4 regions of the Pantoea sp. X-Soil-YNGN-844 genome follow, and region 1 is predicted to be linked to each of the others. Evidence: predicted binding sites of a transcription regulator. Region 1 holds the regulator's gene; each other region holds the start of a gene.
The links. The regulator CRP, encoded in region 1, controls carbon source genes, mostly activating them, when cyclic AMP is high. The targets are predictions, from matches to a motif close to ATGTGANNNNNNTCACAT.

Region 1 (4,753 bases):
CACCGCCGTCGGCAAAGTGCTCAACGGCTAGCTTAGTTTTTGCGTAAGCGTCTGATTAGCCAGCGGCCATGTTGCGGTCGCTGGTTCCACGCCAGCGATGAAATGGTGTACATCACGCTCAGGTGATCGAGAATGCGCCGCACATGCTGTTCCACCACCGTGATCGGTCCCTCACTGATGTTCTCCAGGTCATCCAGCAGATTCACCTGTGAGCTTTCACCATCATATTCCAGCCGCTGCTGACACCGCTGCAGCGCAATTTCGCAGGATTGCAGATAGCGTTGAGCCAGCGAGGCGGTCAGCATCGTGTGCTCGCGCGCCAGAATCGTTATCGCATTGATATGCTCGACGATAAACTGACTGTGGGTGACCCAGAGCCGCATATCACTCAGATAGCGGGCGTTGAATGCCGGTTCCTGCATCGCCTGATTCAGTGAGTTAAACAGCGCATTGTGTGCCTGATTCACTTTCACGCGCTGATAAGCCAGTTTCTCTGACGACTGTTCATCGCCCAGCAAGAGCCGCAGCGCATCCTGATAGGTTTCCAGCGCGTCGTGGGCGTTCTGCCGCAATAAGCCGCTCTGCCACTGCGGCCACAGCCACAGCATCCCACCAAAGGCGATCAGACAACCCATCAGCGTATCCATCAGTCGCGGCAGCAGAAACTGCGCGCCATTCAGTGACAGCAGTTGCAGTGAGTAAACCGCCGTAACCGTAAAGCCAATCATCGACCAGCCATAGAACTGGCGGGTAAAGCGATAGCTGATAAAGGTGATCGCCAGCATGATCATCAGTACCAGTGACTCCGGCACCGCCAGCCGCAGCGTGGCAGCCGCAATCACCAGTCCTGCAAAGGTGCCCAGCGCCCGGTGCTGGATACGGACGCGGGTGGCGCTGTAGCCGTTCTGGCTGACGAACATAATGGTCATCAGGATCCAGTAGGGTTTAGGGATGTTGAAGAACAGCGCCAGCGCGCTGCCCAGCATCAGCATCACCGCAAAGCGACCTGCCGTGCGCAGCGCCGACGAGCGAAACGAGAGATAGCTGCGCAGCGCCGGTAACAGCGGCAGGCGGCGCTGGCGGTCTGCCATCAGATCGCGCTGGTAAAGCGGCTTCTGGGTGCGCAGCACGCGCGCAATGCGGTTGAAGTGATAAAGGCAGAAGTTACCCACCGGATTATCGGGATGCTGATGAGCAATTTTCTCCAGCGCGCCGAGCTGTTTATCCATCGCAAAGCGGTCGGGTAACTGGTGATAAAGGATGTTATCCGCCAGTACCCGCAGCCGGGCCGAGATGGTTTTGGCATTCCAACGGATCACCGCTTCAGCATGGCTCTGCTCCACCAGCTTTTGCACCTCTTCCGGGCGGTGCAGGCTGACCGAGATATGCTCCTGCAGATCGAGTGCCACCTGGAAAGCGCGCGTCAGCCGCTTATGGCTGTGATCGCGGCTGGCCGACAGCATGTGCATCTGCTGATAACAGGTGTTGATCAGATCGACCACTTTCTGCTGGTGAGCCAGCAGCGGCGGCAGCGCTTTTTCGGGATCGGTCAGCTGCGTCAGCAGGGTATATTTGGCGTCGCAGTAGTTGGCCAGCTCGCGGTAGATCAGGCTCAGGCTCTCACGCATCGGCTGCTCTTTCCACAGCCAGAACCAGAACCAGTTAAATACCCCATACCAGAGCGTGCCGCCGATATAGAGCAGCGGAGTGACATAGATGGGCATGCGGCCAATCAGGCTGAGTGTAAAGATCGCGGCAATAAGGGTGCCGGGCAGCAGACGGCCATGCAGCGGGCTAATCTCACCGGTGACGCCAAGCAGCAAAGGCATAGCGAAGAGGATCAGCGGCAGTGGAATCGCATGCAGAGTGAGCCACTGAATCAGAAAGCTGCCGAGGGCAAACAGGCTGCCGCCCACAATCAGACGTTTGAAGAAGCGTTTATGCGGGGTATCCAGACCGGCGATATTGCAGCAGGCGGGCACTAACGAGAACAGCAGACCTTTTTGCAGGTCGCCAGCCAGCCAGCCCAGTGCCACCGGCAGACAGAGCACCAGCGTTTGCCGCAAGGCGTAGTTAACTTCAGGATGGTAAATGATTCGACGCCACATCGGCCCAACACAAACAATAACGGCGTGATGTTGCCATCACGCCGTGGATGACAGGAATTAGCGGGTGCCGTAAACGACGATGGTTTTGCCGTGTGCGGAGATCAGGTTCTGATCTTCCAGCATCTTCAGAATACGGCCCACGGTTTCACGTGAACAACCCACAATCTGGCCAATTTCCTGACGAGTGATTTTAATTTGCATGCCGTCGGGATGCGTCATGGCATCTGGCTGCTTCGCCAGGTTAAGCAGAGTCTGTGCAATGCGTCCGGTGACGTCGAGGAAAGCGAGGTTACCCACTTTTTCAGACGTGACCTGCAGGCGACGCGCCATCTGCGAGGAGAGTCGCATCAGGATGTCGGGGTTAACCTGGATCAGCTGACGGAATTTCTTGTAAGAAATCTCCGCCACTTCGCACGCGCTTTTCGCACGTACCCAGGCGCTGCGCTCCTGACCTTCTTCGAACAGGCCAAGCTCACCAATAAAATCGCCCTGATTCAGGTAGGAAAGAATCATCTCTTTGCCTTCTTCATCTTTAATCAGAACCGCGACGGAACCTTTCACGATGTAGTAAAGCGTTTCTGCTTTTTCACCTTGGTGAATCAGCGTACTTTTGGATGGATACTTGTGAATATGGCAATGGGACAGGAACCATTCGAGTGTAGGGTCTGTTTGCGGTTTGCCGAGAACCATTCGCTATTATCCTCTGTTGTAATCGTGCCCAAAATACAGGGGGCAGTTTTCCCTGTCAGGCGGTGAAAGCTTCAAGCGTTTCCTTTTCAGGAAATTATTCGGGCCGCATCAGGCGCAGTGCGCATCATTCTTCCCGGCTTCGCCATCGGGTGACGAAAAATATTTTCAGCACTGTTTGTAGCACAGCTTTTGCCGACTGTCTTCTGTTGTCTCGCTTCAGCTACGGGCGGATTTCTCTGGATTGCTGTTTACCAGGTGAAAGCGTACTCTGGCGACAAAACAGCGTATTCCGGAGCAAAAATCATGCAGGCAAGAGTGAAATGGGTAGAAGGGCTGACATTCCTCGGAGAATCCTCATCCGGCCATCAGATACTGATGGATGGCAATTCGGGTGATAAAGCGCCCAGCCCAATGGAGATGGTGCTGATGGCGGCGGGTGGATGCAGCGCGATTGATGTGGTTTCAATTCTGCAAAAAGGCCGCAACGATGTGGCTGATTGTGAAGTAAAACTGACCTCAGAACGTCGTGAAGAGGCGCCGCGAATCTTTACGCACATCAACCTGCATTTTATCGTGAGTGGCAAAGCGCTCCAGGATAAAGCGGTCTCACGCGCGGTGGATCTTTCGGCTGAAAAATATTGCTCGGTGGCCATCATGCTGGGTAAAGGTGTGACGATGACGCATAGCTATGAAGTGGTTGAGCTGTAACAGTCGCAAGGGTTATCCCAGACCTGCTAACTTCACTGCCAGTGTCTGATGCAGGTTGCTTTAAGACTGTGCCGGCGCAGAGAACCGGGTCAGATCGGAAAGACGCAAAATCCGCCATCCATGGCATGCTCTTCCCGCGCCGTCCTGGCGCGGGACGCTTTCCTCTTCTGACCCGGTTCCCTGCGTGTTGAGCTTTCGTGTTGCTGTCAGATTTACCGTGCTTTGGCTTTGTTATAGGTTTGAAGAAACCATTTCTGAACTCTTACTCTATCCGTTTACCTTCCATCAGCCGTTTCACCAGCGGCCCCATGATCAGCTCCATGGCCAGACCCATTTTGCCGCCAGGCACCACCAGCGTATTGATGTGCGAGATAAACGAGCCCTGCAGCATCGCCAGCAGGTAGGGGAGGTCGATATCTTCCAGTGCCTGGAAGTGGATCACCACAAAGCTCTCATCCAGTGACGGAATGGCGCGGGCTGCGAACGGGTTGGAAGTATCGATGGTTGGAACGCGTTGAAAGTTGATATGGGTGCGTGAAAACTGGGGCGTGATGAAGTTGATGTAATCTTCCATTGAGCGCACCACGGAATCCATCACTGCTTCACGTGAATGACCGCGCTCGCCGGTGTCGCGTACCAGCTTCTGAATCCACTCCAGGTTAACAATCGGTACCACGCCCACCAGCAGATCGACCTGTTCCGCCACGTTGTGCTGCGCCGTCACCACACCGCCATGCAATCCTTCATAAAAAAGAATATCGGTGTTCTGCGGTAGCGGCTGCCAGGGCGTAAAGGTGCCGGGCACCTGGTTCCACGGCACCGCCTCATCGTAAGTGTGCAGATATTTACGCGACTGCCCCTGCCCGCTGTGACCGTACTCTTTAAAGCTCTGCTCCAGCAGACCAAAGTCATTGGCTTCCGGGCCGAAGTAGCTGACATGACGTCCCAGGTCGCGCGCCTTACGAATCGCCATATCCATTTCCGGGCGGGTAAAGCGGTGAAAGCTGTCACCTTCAAGCTCCGCCGCATGCAGGTCAAGCTGCTGAAAGATTTTGCGGAATGCCAGGCTGGTGGTAGTGGTTCCTGCGCCGCTGGAACCGGTCACCGCGATAATGGGATGACGTGCAGACATAGAAAAGCTCCCTGTGAGGTCGGACGATGAGCATTGTTATCATGAAAGGGTGCCGGGTGCATCAGCCACGAAATTCTTTGCGCGGCATGATATTGACCGATTCATGCAGTTCCGA
Region 2 (4,753 bases), 2.8 Mb from region 1:
GATGAAGAGCGCCTGCACCAGATCTGGAATCGCTGCCGCGCAGATTATTTCCTGCGCCATACGCCGAATCAGATTGCCTGGCATGCACGCCACTTACTGGTTCATGACCTGAAGAAACCATTAGTGCTGGTCAGCCCGCAGGCCACACGCGGCGGAACCGAAATTTTCATCTGGAGCCCCGATCGTCCGCACCTGTTTGCCGCCGTCGCCGGAGAACTCGACCGGCGCAATCTCAGCGTCCACGACGCGCAAATCTTTACCAGCCGCGACGGCATGGCCATGGATACCTTTATTGTGCTGGAACCGGATGGCAGCCCGCTGTCGCCGGATCGCCATCCGATGATCATTCAGGCGCTTGAGCAGGCGATCACCCAGTCTGACTGGGTGCCGCCACGAACCCGTCGTCCGTCGGCCAAACTGCGGCATTTCAGCGTGGATACCGAGGTCAATTTCCTGCCGACGCACACCGACCGTCGCAGCTACCTTGAACTGGTGGCGCTGGATCAGCCTGGCCTGCTGGCGCGCGTGGGTGAAGTCTTTGCCGATCTCGGTGTCTCACTGCACGGCGCACGCATCAGCACCATTGGCGAGCGAGTTGAAGATTTGTTTATTCTGGCTAACAGTGAACGTCAGGCGCTGGACGAAGAAATGCGCAAAGCGTTGCAACAACGGTTGACAGAGGCCCTTAATCCAAACGATAAAGTGTGACCAGACTCGATTTGTAAACATTAATCTCTTTACTTGTGCCAGGTTATTGCCCGGCATCGCACATGACAGATCAGGAAAAAAATATGCAACAGTTACAGAGCGTTATTGAATCCGCCTTCGAACGTCGCGCTGACATCACACCTGCCAGCGTTGACAGCGAAACCCGTGATGCCATCAACCAGGTGATCTCTCTGCTGGACAGCGGTGAGCTGCGCGTTGCTGAGAAGATCGACGGCGAGTGGGTAACGCATCAGTGGCTGAAGAAAGCAGTGCTGCTCTCTTTCCGCATCAATGACAATCAGGTAATGGAAGGTTCAGAAACCCGCTTTTACGACAAAGTGCCGATGAAGTTTGCCGGCTGGGATGAAACGCGTTTCAAAGCAGCAGGCTTCCGCGTCGTGCCGCCTGCGGCTGTGCGTGAGGGTGCCTATATCGCCCGCAACACGGTGCTGATGCCTTCTTACGTCAACATTGGCGCCTTCGTGGATGAAGGCACCATGGTGGACACCTGGGCGACCGTTGGCTCCTGTGCACAGATTGGTAAAAACGTTCACCTTTCTGGCGGCGTGGGTATCGGTGGCGTGCTGGAACCGCTGCAGGCCAACCCGACCATTATCGAAGACAACTGCTTCATTGGCGCACGCTCTGAAATCGTTGAAGGCGTGATTGTTGAAGAAGGCTCAGTGATCTCAATGGGCGTTTACATCGGTCAGAGCACCAAAATTTATGACCGCGAAACAGGCGAAGTACATTATGGTCGTGTGCCTGCCGGCTCCGTCGTGGTCTCAGGTAACCTGCCGTCTAAGGATGGCAGCTACAGCCTCTATTGTGCCGTTATCGTGAAGAAAGTGGATGCGAAAACGCTGGGTAAAACCGGTATCAACGAACTGCTGCGCACTATCGACTGATTTAACTGACGGGCTGGAAACCAGCCCGTCATCTTTTCTTTACAGTCATTATCAAATAACATGCTTCGCGCCGCGAATTAACTGATGCGTTTAGTTTTTATCCAGGTCATAATCCGCGCCAGTTAAATCCTGTCGCGCAATGTTCATCCCGCTTATTTATGTCTACAGTTGACGGACGTCATGAACAAGTCTGCGCGCTTCTTACTTTTGATGGAAACAACGCTATGTATGACAATCTGAAAAGCTTAGGTATCAGTAACCCGGACGACATTGACCGCTACAGCCTGCGTCAGGAAGCCAATAACGACATTCTGAAGATCTACTTCCGCAAAGATAAAGGCGAGTTTTTCGCGAAGAGCGTTAAATTCAAATATCCGCGCCAGCGTAAAACTGTCGTTGCCGATCACGCGACGCAGGGCTACAAAGAAGTTCAGGAAATCAGCCCGAATCTGCGTTATGTTATCGATGAACTGGACCAGATTTGCCAGCGCGATCAGGTTGAAGTGGATCTGAAACGCAAAATTCTGGATGACCTGCGTCACCTGGAAAGCGTGGTCGCCCACAAGATCTCGGAAATTGAATCGGACCTGGAAAAATTAACCCGTAACAGCCGTTAATGTCCTGTCCGACACAAGAGGCCGGCTTTGCTGGCCTTTTTTTTATGCCGCAAACCTGCCCTCTACCCCTGCTCATCCAGTTGCAAAGCCACATAGAGCAGCAGCCTGTCGTCAAAATGGCCCAGATTCAGTCCCGTCAGTTCAGAAATCCGGTTCAGACGGTACTCCAGCGTATTGCGATGAATGAACAGTGCACGTGCGGTAGCGCTCGGCTGGACGTTATGGGTGAACCAGGCGATTAGCGTGCGGCGCAGCAAACCGTTGTTATCCATGCTCTTGAGCTTCGCCAGCGGCCGGGCGAGCTCATTGGCCTGCCAGCCGCCGCGCAGACTGTCGAGCAGCACCGGCAGCACCAGATCCTGATAAAAATAGCTACGCACTTCGGGCATACGCTGCTTGCCCACCATCATGGTGGTGCGCGCCGTCCGATAAGAGCGTGCGATGCTGCCCGGCCCGGTAAAGAAGTTACCCAGCGCGATGCGCATCCGAAGATGTCCGCTCTCTTTCATCCGCTGCAGCAACTGCTCAACGCGGCGGCGATGATCATCCTGATCGTAACGTCCATGCCCATTCAGGGCTGGTTTCAGCACCACCATTTCGGTCAGTGAGACAATGGCGATCAGATTATCGCGCTCCGGTGTGGTCAGCAGCGTTTGCAGCTGCTGTAACTCTGACATCGCGCTGTCGACGCCAAGCTGACCGCTATCCACCTCCAGAACGGCCACCACACGCGGTTGGTTGAGATCGATGCCGAGCCGCTGAGCCCATTCGGTCAGCTGTGGCGACAGGGTATCGCTGCGGATGAGATTCAGCACCAGCTCTTCACGCAGACGGCTGTCCTGTGCCAGCATATGCAGAAGCCGCGCCTGCTCCAGCATCATCTCTGCGGTCATGCAGACCAGCTCGCCGTAGTGCCGCAATGCCAGCGGCTCGCCGGTCAGGCCAATCACCCCGACGATGTCACCATCAATGCGCAGCGGCAGGTTAATGCCGGGCCGTACGCCATGAAGATGTTTAGCCACCGCTTCATCAATGTCGACAACGCGACCCTGCGAAAGCACCAGCAGCGCACCTTCGTGCAACTCCCCAATGCGTTCCCGGTCACCGCTGCCGATAATACGGCCCCGCGCATCCATCACATTGACATTGCTGTCAATAATTTTCATGGTGCGCGCCACGATATCCTGTGCCAGCCGGGCATCAAGGTGATAGGTAGCCATCCATTACTCCTGAAAAAGAGGGGGGAGAAACAGAATACGCATGGAAAGCAGGCAGAACATTGTGCATTTGCACAGAGCCAGGCGGTCATTTGCCGAATTTGCGGTGAGCATCACACTCTGCCAGGGCAAATGCCGGACATAAAAAAGGCGGACCGCAGTCCGCCTCTTCATCAGTGGTCGTTCCGTTACTGCATCAGCAGGTAGATGCTGCTGTCGCCGCGCTTCACATTCAGCGCCAGAACGGCTGGCTTGGTATCAAGGACTTTGCGCAGCTCGCCGAGGTTGGTTACCGGCTGCTGGTTAACGCCCTGAATCACGTCTCCCTTCTTCAGGCCGATACGCGCTGCGGCGCTGCCCGCTTTCACATTATCAACGCGAACGCCTTTATCACCGGTTTCAACATTGCTAAGGTCAGCCCCTTCAATGCCGTTGTAAATGGTGGCGGACTGCACTTTCGCCTGGCTGCTCTGCTGCAACTGAACAGAAACATCGACCGGTTTGCCGTCACGCAGCAGGCCCAGTTTCAGGGTAGTGCCAACCGGCAGTGAACCCACTTCTGCACGCAGCGAAGCAAAGCTGCTCAGCGGTTTGCCGTTCATGGAGACAATCACGTCACCCGCTTTGATGCCCGCTTTTGCAGCTGCAGAATCTGGCAGTACCTGGCTGACAAATGCACCACGCTGTGCATCGACTTTCATCGCTTTTGCCAGTTCGGAGTTCAGTTCCGTGCCCTGCACGCCCAGCTCGCCGCGTTTAACCTGTCCAAACTCAACCATCTGCGCCGTCAGGTTTTTCACCATGTTGCTCGGAATAGCAAAGCCGATACCGATGTTGCCGCCATCCGGCGCCAGAATAGCGGTGTTAATCCCAATCAGTTCACCGTTGAGGTTAACCAGCGCACCACCGGAGTTGCCCCGGTTAATCGCCGCATCCGTCTGGATAAAGTTTTCGTAATTTTCTACATTCAGGCCGCTGCGTCCCAGTGCCGAGACGATACCGGAGGTTACGGTTTCACCCAGTCCATACGGGTTACCGATTGCCACGGTGTAATCACCCACCCGCAGGCTGTCAGAGTCGGCGATTTTCACTGCGGTCAGGTTTTTAGCGTCCTGCAGCTGCACCAGCGCAATATCGGAACTCGGATCTTTGCCAATGACTTTTGCGTCATAGCGACGACCGTCGCTGAGCTGCACCTGAATTTTGGTGGCATTATTCACCACGTGGTTGTTGGTCACCACGTAGCCTTTTTCGGCGTTGATAATCACGCCCGATCCCAGTGCACGGAATTTTTCCTGCTGGG
Region 3 (4,753 bases), 1.9 Mb from region 1:
GCAGATGCGGACAACCTGATTGTGCGCGCCGCGAACATGCTGAAGAAGGCGGCACAGGATAACCATCGCCTGCCCGCACGCGCGGGCGCGCAGATTGCTATCGAGAAAAGGCTGCCTATGGGCGGCGGCATTGGTGGCGGCTCTTCTGATGCGGCAACCGTGCTGGTGGCGCTGAATCATCTGTGGCAAACCGGCTTCACATCGGATGAGCTGGCGGCAATCGGCGTGAAGCTGGGCGCGGATGTACCGGTCTTTGTGCATGGCTTTGCCGCCTTTGCAGAGGGCGTGGGTGAACAACTTCAGCCCGCAGCGCCGGAAGAAAAGTGGTATCTTGTCGCCCATCCCGGTGTGAATATCAGCACACCTGTGGTATTCAACGACCCCGGGCTGACGCGGGATACGCCATCGCGCAGTTTATCGACGCTTTTAGCCTTACCCTTCACCAATGATTGTGAAGCAGTAGTAAGAAAACGTTTTCGTGAGGTTGATGCGCTTGTTTCCTGGCTGCTAGAATACGCGCCGTCACGCCTGACTGGCACAGGCGCTTGTGTGTTTGCTGAATTTGACACCGAGTCCGCCGCCCGCCAGGTGCTGGAGCTTGCCCCGAATGGGGTACGCGGATTTGTAGCCCGGGGCGTTAACGTTTCGCCGCTACAGCGTACCCTGCGAGGCGATTAGCGAATGCGTGACAGTGTCACCCCGTTCCAGACACTGCACGTTTCGCATTAACACACCCGTGTGAACGACTATGACCGTACGCGCCGGTTACAGTCATACCGTTCATTCTCTGGACGCAAAGCCTGAGGTTCTTCTCGTGCCTGATATGAAGCTATTTGCTGGTAACGCCACCCCGGAACTAGCACAACGTATTGCCAACCGCCTTTACACCAGCCTGGGAGACGCCGCTGTAGGCCGTTTCAGTGATGGTGAAGTGAGCGTACAGATTAATGAAAATGTACGCGGTGGTGATATTTTCATCATCCAGTCCACCTGTGCTCCCACCAACGATAATCTGATGGAACTGGTTGTGATGGTCGACGCGCTGCGTCGTGCTTCTGCTGGTCGTATTACCGCAGTCATCCCCTACTTTGGTTATGCCCGTCAGGACCGCCGCGTGCGTTCCGCGCGTGTGCCTATTACCGCTAAAGTAGTGGCAGACTTCCTTTCCAGCGTCGGTGTTGACCGTGTTCTTACGGTTGACCTGCACGCCGAGCAGATCCAGGGCTTCTTCGACGTCCCGGTTGATAACGTATTTGGCAGCCCGATCCTGCTGGAAGATATGATGCAGATCGGTCTGGAAAACCCGATTGTTGTTTCTCCCGATATTGGTGGCGTAGTACGTGCCCGTGCTATCGCTAAACTGCTGAACGACACCGACATGGCTATCATCGATAAACGTCGCCCTCGCGCGAACGTTTCTCAGGTGATGCACATCATTGGTGACGTTGCTGGCCGCGACTGCGTGCTGGTCGACGATATGATCGACACCGGCGGCACGCTGTGCAAAGCGGCTGAAGCGCTGAAAGAACGTGGTGCCAAACGCGTGTTTGCTTACGCGACGCATCCGATCTTCTCCGGCAATGCGGTCGAAAACCTGCGTAAATCTGTACTCGACCAGGTCATCGTCTGCGATACCATCCCGCTTTCAGACGAGATTAAGTCACTGCCGAATGTGCGCACACTGACCTTATCTGGCATGCTGGCCGAAGCGATTCGCCGCATCAGTAACGAAGAATCTATCTCGGCGATGTTCGAGCATTAATCTTCGCGGAACCGGGCCCTGTGCCCGGTTTTTTTATCTCTGCCGTCTGGATTAACGCGCTTTTTTTTCTGATTTTTCCCCGATAAATTTCCTTTTAATCCCCTATTTTCAACGCCACCCACTTTTTTACTAAAACGCAGTGCTCCCCCGCTTCTGCCCTTTAGCATTAAATGGTAATTTGCTGCGCATTTCCCATCAGAATTCAGCCACCATGAGCCTCGATATCTACACATTATTTGTCTGCGAGCTCTATGTGCTGGGGTTTCTGAGCATTATTATGGTTTTTGCCTGGGTCGGGTCGCACTATGACCGCGTTCTTGGCTTCACCTGCCTGTCACTGGTTTTCACCCTGATTGCCGTATTCTTAAGCAGCCTGCGCAGCAGCGGCCTGCATTTCCTGCCGGTTGCGGTCGGCAATGTGTTAGTGATGCTCGCTTATGGCGGATTATTAAATGCGTTCCGGCGCTTCTGCGGTAAACCTATCGGCACGCACTGGCTACTGGGTGCGCTGCTCTGGGCACTCCTCTGCTGCTTTCCGGCGTTTTATCACAGCTTACCCAAACGGGTACTGGTATTGTGCATCGCCTGCGTCGCCTATACCGCCGCACTGATCCAACTGGTCTGGCTGGCGCGTGACACGCTGAAAGCCACTTTCTGGCCTGCCCAGTTGCTGCTGTGGATCCACCTGCTGTTTCATCTGGCGCGCATGTTTCTGGATAGCGCCATTCCCAGCACGCAACCCGGGGCGATTGGCGGGTCAGACTTTTCGGTTTACGTGATTCTGGAATCCATTCTGTTTGTCATCGGCCTGACGTTTACCATTCTGGCCATGGTAAATGAGCGGATGCAGATAGCGTTAAAACACACTTCCCTGCACGATCCGCTGACCAGCGTCTGGAATCGCCGCGCCTTATTTACTGAAGCCACAAAAATTGTGGCGCGCTGCCGCCGTCAGAACCGACCGTTCAGCGCAATACTGTTCGACCTCGATCATTTTAAAAGCATCAATGATCGATATGGCCATCATCAGGGCGACCAGATTTTAATTCACTTTTGCGAAATAGTCAGAGAATTGATACCGGCTGAGGGGCGTTTTGCACGACTGGGCGGAGAAGAGTTTGCGGCCATCGTTCCGGCTGGAGCACGGGATGCAGAGGCGTGGTGTGAGGCGATCCGGCTGGCGGTCTGTACATCGCAACCCAATGACATAGCTTATTCAGTCAGCATTGGCTTTGCCACGGTCACGCAGGGCCAGCAGGATTTTGAGAGTTTACTGGCGCTGGCAGATGCAGCGCTCTATCACGCGAAAGCCAGTGGCCGGAACTGCACTGCGCAGCATCCGGTCCCGGCAGCCATCAGTTAGTGGTGGGAATTGGGTGTCCGGCGGCAGCGCTTGTCATAGTGACGCAGCCAGTAATAGCGATCTTCAATTTTTTCACGGCCACTGATACGCGCGCCCACCAGCCACATCAGTGCGCCAATAAAGATGCTCAGAATGGCGCCCTGCGCCAGAAACTGCGGCAAATCGAGTGTCGGCAGCTGGTTCATGATTGAAAACCCAACACCCAGCACCATTGTGACTAATCCCAGTACCATCAAGCTGTTACCCGCTACGCGGCAGTGTTGATGTTTCATGCTGCACCTCCATCCATATGAGTTAATAACCGCACACAATGTTAAGTGCCATAAGTTTAGGCAATGGCTGAAGTCCACGTTGCGGACTGGATCACACATCAGCTATAAAGAATGACCTGGCCCTGAATGCAGCCTGTTGATTCAGATGGAAAATGATTAATCACCGTTCTGAACCATTTCAATGCTTGTGCTTTGTCATCTCGCCTGTGGCGAAGTAAACTAACGCCCTTTCGCGATAACAGCAGGATAATCATTGTGAGCAGCATTAAACTGATTGTGGGACTGGCCAATCCGGGCGCTGAATATGCCGCCACACGCCACAATGCGGGTGCCTGGTATCTGGATCTACTGGCTGAACGCCACAATCAGTCACTGAAAGAGGAAAGCAAATTCTATGGCTACACCGCCCGCCTGGCGATAGCCGGCGAGGATGTGCGCCTGCTGGTGCCGACCACCTTTATGAACCTGAGCGGTAAAGCGGTGGCGGCGATGGCGACCTTTTATCGCATCGCACCAGAAGAGATTCTGGTGGCGCATGATGAACTCGATTTGCCACCCGGTGTGGCGAAGTTCAAGCAGGGCGGCGGCCATGGCGGCCATAACGGCCTGAAAGACATCATCAGCAAGCTGGGCAACAACAACAATTTCCATCGGCTGCGCATCGGGATCGGGCATCCCGGCGATCGCAACAAGGTGACCGGATTTGTGCTGGGCAAACCGCCCGCCAGCGAGCAGAAGCTGATTGATGATGCCATTGATGAGGCGGCGCGCTGCACCGAACTGTGGCTGAAAGAGGATCGCATCAAGGCAATGAACCGGCTGCACGCCTTCAGGCCTGCTTAAACGCCCGAATCGTCGTGATTCCGTGTATAATGCGCGAAATTTTTCCATTCGTCTCCGACAGTCCGCCCTCTGGCGCGCTGTCCATCCAGTTATAAAGGGTATTAAACCATGGGATTCAAATGCGGTATCGTGGGCCTGCCGAACGTCGGTAAATCCACTCTGTTTAACGCGCTGACTAAAGCGGGCATCGAAGCGGCTAACTTCCCGTTCTGTACCATTGAGCCAAACACCGGCGTGGTACCCATGCCTGACCTGCGTCTGGACCAGCTTTCTGAGATTGTTAAGCCACAGCGCGTGGTGCCGACTACCATGGAATTCGTCGATATCGCGGGCCTGGTGAAAGGGGCGTCCAAAGGTGAAGGCCTGGGTAACCAGTTCCTGACCAACATCCGCGAAACCGAAGCGATCGGCCACGTAGTGCGCTGCTTTGAAAACGACAACATCATCCACGTTGCGGGCAAAGTGAACCCGGCGGAAGATATTGACGTCATCAACACCGAACTGGCGCTGTCC
Region 4 (4,753 bases), 150 kb from region 1:
TGCGCCAGGTTGTGAACCGGCCCGGCCAGGCGATTGCGGCAGTAGATATCAGAACTGATGGTGTCGGGCAGAATGCCCTGCGCAATCGCCACGCGGGCGACCTCGAAGCTGAAGCTGGCGCTGCCGTGTCCGACATCGAGTTTTACGCCACGCGCGATAGCATGTCTGACCGCCGCTTTGAGTTCACCCTGCGGCGTCAGAATGCGGTTGGGTTTGCCATTAAAGCAGTGCGTGATGATGTCGCCCGTGGTCAGCAGATCCGCAATCTGGTCGAGATTGGGTGGATTATTGCCAATGTGAACCATCAGCGGCAGACCGCCGCTCTCCTGCTGGATCGCTTTGGCTTTGATCAGCGGCAGAATGCCGTTCTGACCGACCACGCTGCTGCTGATGCGCGCCTTAAGGCCGACAATAAAATCGGGCAGTCGTGCCACGGCCTGCTGCACCGCCTCGCCATCGATCTGCGTCATATCGGCCAGCTCATTCTGAGTGACGATGCCGGTGCGGGCGATATTGATCAGCGCATAGACCTGAGTCTGCGCCGCGCGCGTCAGCTGGTAGAAATCGTCAATGTGTTCTGCGCCGGTGCTGCCCGCATCGACTACCGTGGTGACGCCATGCGCCACGCCAATCGCGTCCGCTTCATCATGGTAAATCGGTGATTTTGGATAGCAGTGAACGTGTGAGTCTATCCAGCCAGCGCTGACGTAGTAGCGGCCCGCCAGATCGCGCTCACGCGGTGCGCTGCCCTGCACGTTGCCGATAGCCGCAATGCGGCCATCCTGCAGCGCAATATCGACCACCTGCTCATCGCAGAGTCTTGCTGCGCGGATAATCAAGTCGTACATGGTTTCTCCTTAACGGCAGCCCGCTACCGGGCTGCCGGTGAGATTCAGAGAGCAATCGGGAACAGCGCCCCCAGGATCATCGCGCCGAGGATCGCACCGCCGGTAATCGGCTTGTTCCAGAGATAGAACAGCAGCGCACCCAGCAGCGAACCCAGGCCAATCGGAATGGAGGCTGCCATAGCGGACAGGATGATCAGCGGACCCAGGAAGCGGCCGGAAGCATTACCCGCGCCCATCATCACGTCTGCGCCGTAGGTCGAATCGCTCTGATTGATGGTGAATTTACGCGCCAGAATAATCAGGTAGCCAATCGCCACGCCAATCACCAGGCCCGTCGCCAGCGAAGCTGCGAAGTTCGCCACGGGAAAGACGATGCCCGCCCCCAGCAGCAGTGCCGGCACACCCAGCCCGACCCCGGTCTGGATCGCGCCGCCGATATCGAGAATGCCCACCAGCGAGCCTTCGATAATTCGGGCAAACAGGAAGCTGGCACCGAAGGCGGCGACCGCGCCGTAGACGCCAGTTTCCATCCCTGCGCGCAGCATCGAGACAAACGCCACTTCGTTAAACGCGCCGATGCCATAGAGGTAATACATGTGCGTCCCGGCGAAAACGCCCGAGGAGAGCAGGCCAACAAAGATCGGGAAAGACCAGTCGGCGTACCAGAAGCCTTTATTTTCGTTCATCGCATCGCCTCTTATTTGCCGCTGACTGAGTTGTGGATCATGTCGAGCCAGCCTGGAATGCCGAGCTGGAAGGACTGCAGCAGCTTCATGTCGAAACCGCGGAAGAAACCGCTCAGCACAAACAGCAGCACGATGGCGGTCATCATTACTTTGGTGACCCGGTTCCAGCCGCTCTCTTCCACGCCTTTACCGATCAGGATCCCCAGCACCAGACCTGGTACGGCGTTGCCCATGATCAGCTGCGCCAGACCGCCAAAAATGGTGGCCCAGAAGCCTGACTTTTTGCCGGCATCGATCGCCGCCAGCCAGAAGATGACCGGCATGACGGTATTCACCAGCAGGTTTGCGGCGGGCACCAGCACTTTGACCGCCGTCACCTGCAGCGCAGCCGGCACAGCAGAGGCGGTAGAGTTAAGGAAGGCGACCACGATCATGCCGATGATGCCGCAGGTGACGGCCATTTTTTTCGGATCGTGCAGCGTCTCCGCCACATTACGATTCTTCACCATCAGGGCAGCCGCACCCCAGTTTGGAATGATGCGATGGTCCACATCCTGCGTGAATGAACCGGCTGCGACAGACGATGCCCAGGCATTGAAAAAGAAGCCAAGACCAAAGGAGAAGTGAGATGCCGGATCGCCTTCACACGAGTTCAGCTCGCCCAGCGTACGAAAGGCCCCCATGCCCTGGGTGGTGGGCGCGTGGAACATACGTGCAGCCCCTGCGCCAACGCCGACGCCAACCAGGCCCCCAATGATCAACGACTTAAACAAAATGATTAAAAACATGTTGTTGTACCTTGTTGTCGTTTTTACCCGCCCTATCCGCGTCGCCGCATCGCCCCGGCCTGACCGCCGCGCTATCGCTACAGCAGTGGAATGGGCAAACGGCGGGCTGATGTAAACAGGTTCTGTTTTATGATGCCGCCGTGAACGTCACCTGCTCGGTGTCGAAAACGGTGACGCTGACGGTGATCTCCAGCGTCACGCTGAAGCTCCGCCGTTGGCGCGCCAGAAAGAAAAAGAGAAACTTCTCGGTTCTGACGCTCTCCTGCGCGCGCAGCACCCGGACATCCTGAGGTTCGATGCGCAGCAGAATTTTTTGCGTCGCGCGCAGAACCTGGTTCTGCACACGACTCAGGGCATCGGCAAAGGCTTTCGCTTTGGTGTCGCCTTTGCCCTCAACCGTCACCTGGGTAACGTAGTGTTCTTTCATAATCAGCTGCCGTGCTTCTTGTTCCAGGCCTGCACCAGCCGCTCGCCTAACTCTTCTTTATCCATAAAGCCGAAGCCCAGCACGGTGGCGCCTTCATTGATGGCGGTGACGCCTTCGTCAACAGAACGCATGCCGTGTTTGGCTTTGTAGCCATATTTGTTCTGCGCGGTGATAGCACCCGCGCCGCCGCTGCCGCAGAACGAGATGCCGAAATCGGCGTTTTCTGCTTTCATCACGTCACCCAGCTTCATGTCAGCGGCCACGCCTGGCACCACGACAGCACGACCACCCGCTTTCTCGATGCCCGCCGCCACTTTCTGGCCCTTACCTAAACGATCGCCAATCACTACTGTTACCATGGTGTGTTCCTCTTCAGTTATTTGATCGCGCGACTTCAATATGCACTGACAGCAGCCAGGCCTCTTCGCGGGGGAGATTGCCGAACAGGTCGACGACCTGCTGCGCCAGCGCGACCGTTTCAGGCGGAATATCCTCAAACAGCTCCGCTTCCACTTCCGGCAGTGGCTCCCCGCTCAGCGAGCGTGACGCCATGGCACCGACATGCGATTGCAGCATCTGCTGCTGGACCGCATTGGGCTGAATGCCATGCTGCTGATAGATCGCCGCAATCTGCGTCATTACGCTGTCAGCCAGCTGTTGCACTTTCTCCGGTGGCGCTTCATACACCGGGACGCCGTTATTGCTCACCTTGCTACTCCTGTTAAACCGGATAATTCGCGTTAGAAATAAATTAGCGGTCATCACCCCGGCTGTGGAGAGGCAACATTTCCAGCAGTAAGTGGAAATTGAAGTGAAGGTTGTGCGCCAGATCGCAGGCTGCACGCTAAATGTGATATGCGTCGCAAAATGCGCAAAATGATGGCGTTAGCTTTGCCAGGCGGTAAAGTTGTGCGGCAACCAGACTGCCGGGCGGTGGTTTACGGTGCGGTGATAAGCAGAAGTGATGGTAAAAACCGCCGGTCGGGCTGACCGGCGGTCGGATTAGCGGAATTTCTTATGGTTGGTATTACGGATGTCATCAAATTTAGCGGCTTCGCGCTTTGCGCCGTCCACGTTGTTGGCTTTCGCCAGCGCGCTGACCACGTCAATCTGTGCGATGAGTGAGTCAAGGCCCGCGTGGTAGTCTTTGAGCTGCGCACTGTCAGCAGGCTGACCTTCCAGCTTATCAGGCGTCGACTTTTTGGCATCCTGCGCCGCGGTTCGCATTTTGGTTAACGCCTGCTGCATTTCCTGCGCACTGTCCGTTTTCTTAACGATTTTCAGGTTCGCATTGAGCGTGTCCATATCCTGCTCCAGATCTGCCGCATAGAGGCTGACGCTGGAGAACAACAGAGAAGCCGACAACATTGCAATCACATGCTTACGCATCATTATTTCCTTTTTATTGTGATGAAAAAAAAGCAGCCAACAGGCTGCTTCAGGAATTCATCTTTATTGTCCCGCTATTTTCATCTCAGGCAGTAACACGGAACCGCACTGGATATTACTGCGGGTTTCAATATCGTCACCGATGGTCACCATGTTGTGCCACATCTCTTTAAGATTGCCGGCAATGGTGACTTCGCTGACCGGGTACTGAATGACGCCATTCTCAACCCAGAAACCGGCTGCACCGCGTGAGTAGTCACCAGTAATGGCGCTGACGCCCTGGCCCATCAGCTCGGTCACCACTAATCCGGTTCCCATCTGCTTCAGCAGGTCGTCAAAGCTGTGGCCCTGACCCGCAATGCGCCAGTTATGAATACCACCAGCATGACCGGTGCTGGTCAGACCCAGTTTACGTGCGGAATAGCTGGTCAGCAGCCAGGTCTGCAATACGCCATCTTTGATGATGTCGCGCGCCTGAGTCCGCACTCCTTCGCTGTCGAACGGCGTGGAGGCGAGCCCTTTCAGCAGGTGTGGCTGTTCACTGATGGTGAGCCACTCCGGCAGAATCTGCTGCCCCATTGAATCCAGCAGGAAAGTCGATTTACGGTAAACGCT

Region 2: a site for CRP is predicted at 3,552-3,569, ahead of AC6I8C_RS03545 (CdaR family transcriptional regulator). Genes of this name have one in related genera too.
Region 3: a site for CRP is predicted at 3,477-3,494, ahead of pth (aminoacyl-tRNA hydrolase). Genes of this name have one in related genera too.
Region 4: a site for CRP is predicted at 3,598-3,615, ahead of AC6I8C_RS16230 (glycine dehydrogenase). Genes of this name have one in related genera too.

Annotation. Positions count from the first base shown of each region.
Region 1 covers NZ_AP036007.1:3,652,853-3,657,605, reverse strand. Annotated here, with positions in the region: gene argD (bifunctional acetylornithine/succinyldiaminopimelate transaminase) at 1-31, shown strand, start outside; gene AC6I8C_RS17050 (YccS/YhfK family putative transporter) at 33-2,108, opposite strand; gene crp (cAMP-activated global transcriptional regulator CRP) at 2,166-2,798, opposite strand; gene AC6I8C_RS17040 (OsmC family protein) at 3,102-3,506, shown strand; gene AC6I8C_RS17035 (phosphoribulokinase) at 3,769-4,638, opposite strand; gene AC6I8C_RS17030 (YheU family protein) at 4,700-4,753, opposite strand, start outside.
Region 2 covers NZ_AP036007.1:813,992-818,744, reverse strand. Annotated here, with positions in the region: gene glnD (bifunctional uridylyltransferase/uridylyl-removing protein GlnD) at 1-708, shown strand, start outside; gene dapD (2,3,4,5-tetrahydropyridine-2,6-dicarboxylate N-succinyltransferase) at 792-1,616, shown strand; gene AC6I8C_RS03550 (DUF3461 family protein) at 1,841-2,233, shown strand; gene AC6I8C_RS03545 (CdaR family transcriptional regulator) at 2,296-3,453, opposite strand; gene degP (serine endoprotease DegP) at 3,639-4,753, opposite strand, start outside.
Region 3 covers NZ_AP036007.1:1,711,849-1,716,601, reverse strand. Annotated here, with positions in the region: gene ispE (4-(cytidine 5'-diphospho)-2-C-methyl-D-erythritol kinase) at 1-678, shown strand, start outside; gene prs (ribose-phosphate diphosphokinase) at 815-1,762, shown strand; gene AC6I8C_RS07960 (GGDEF domain-containing protein) at 1,974-3,125, shown strand; gene ychH (stress-induced protein YchH) at 3,122-3,397, opposite strand; gene pth (aminoacyl-tRNA hydrolase) at 3,653-4,240, shown strand; gene ychF (redox-regulated ATPase YchF) at 4,349-4,753, shown strand, end outside.
Region 4 covers NZ_AP036007.1:3,504,959-3,509,711, forward strand. Annotated here, with positions in the region: gene AC6I8C_RS16205 (amidohydrolase/deacetylase family metallohydrolase) at 1-848, opposite strand, end outside; gene AC6I8C_RS16210 (DUF4310 family protein) at 893-1,534, opposite strand; gene AC6I8C_RS16215 (DUF4311 domain-containing protein) at 1,546-2,322, opposite strand; gene AC6I8C_RS16220 (DUF4312 family protein) at 2,450-2,749, opposite strand; gene AC6I8C_RS16225 (SFCGS family glycine-rich protein) at 2,752-3,108, opposite strand; gene AC6I8C_RS16230 (glycine dehydrogenase) at 3,122-3,457, opposite strand; gene cybC (cytochrome b562) at 3,752-4,138, opposite strand; gene pmbA (metalloprotease PmbA) at 4,202-4,753, opposite strand, start outside.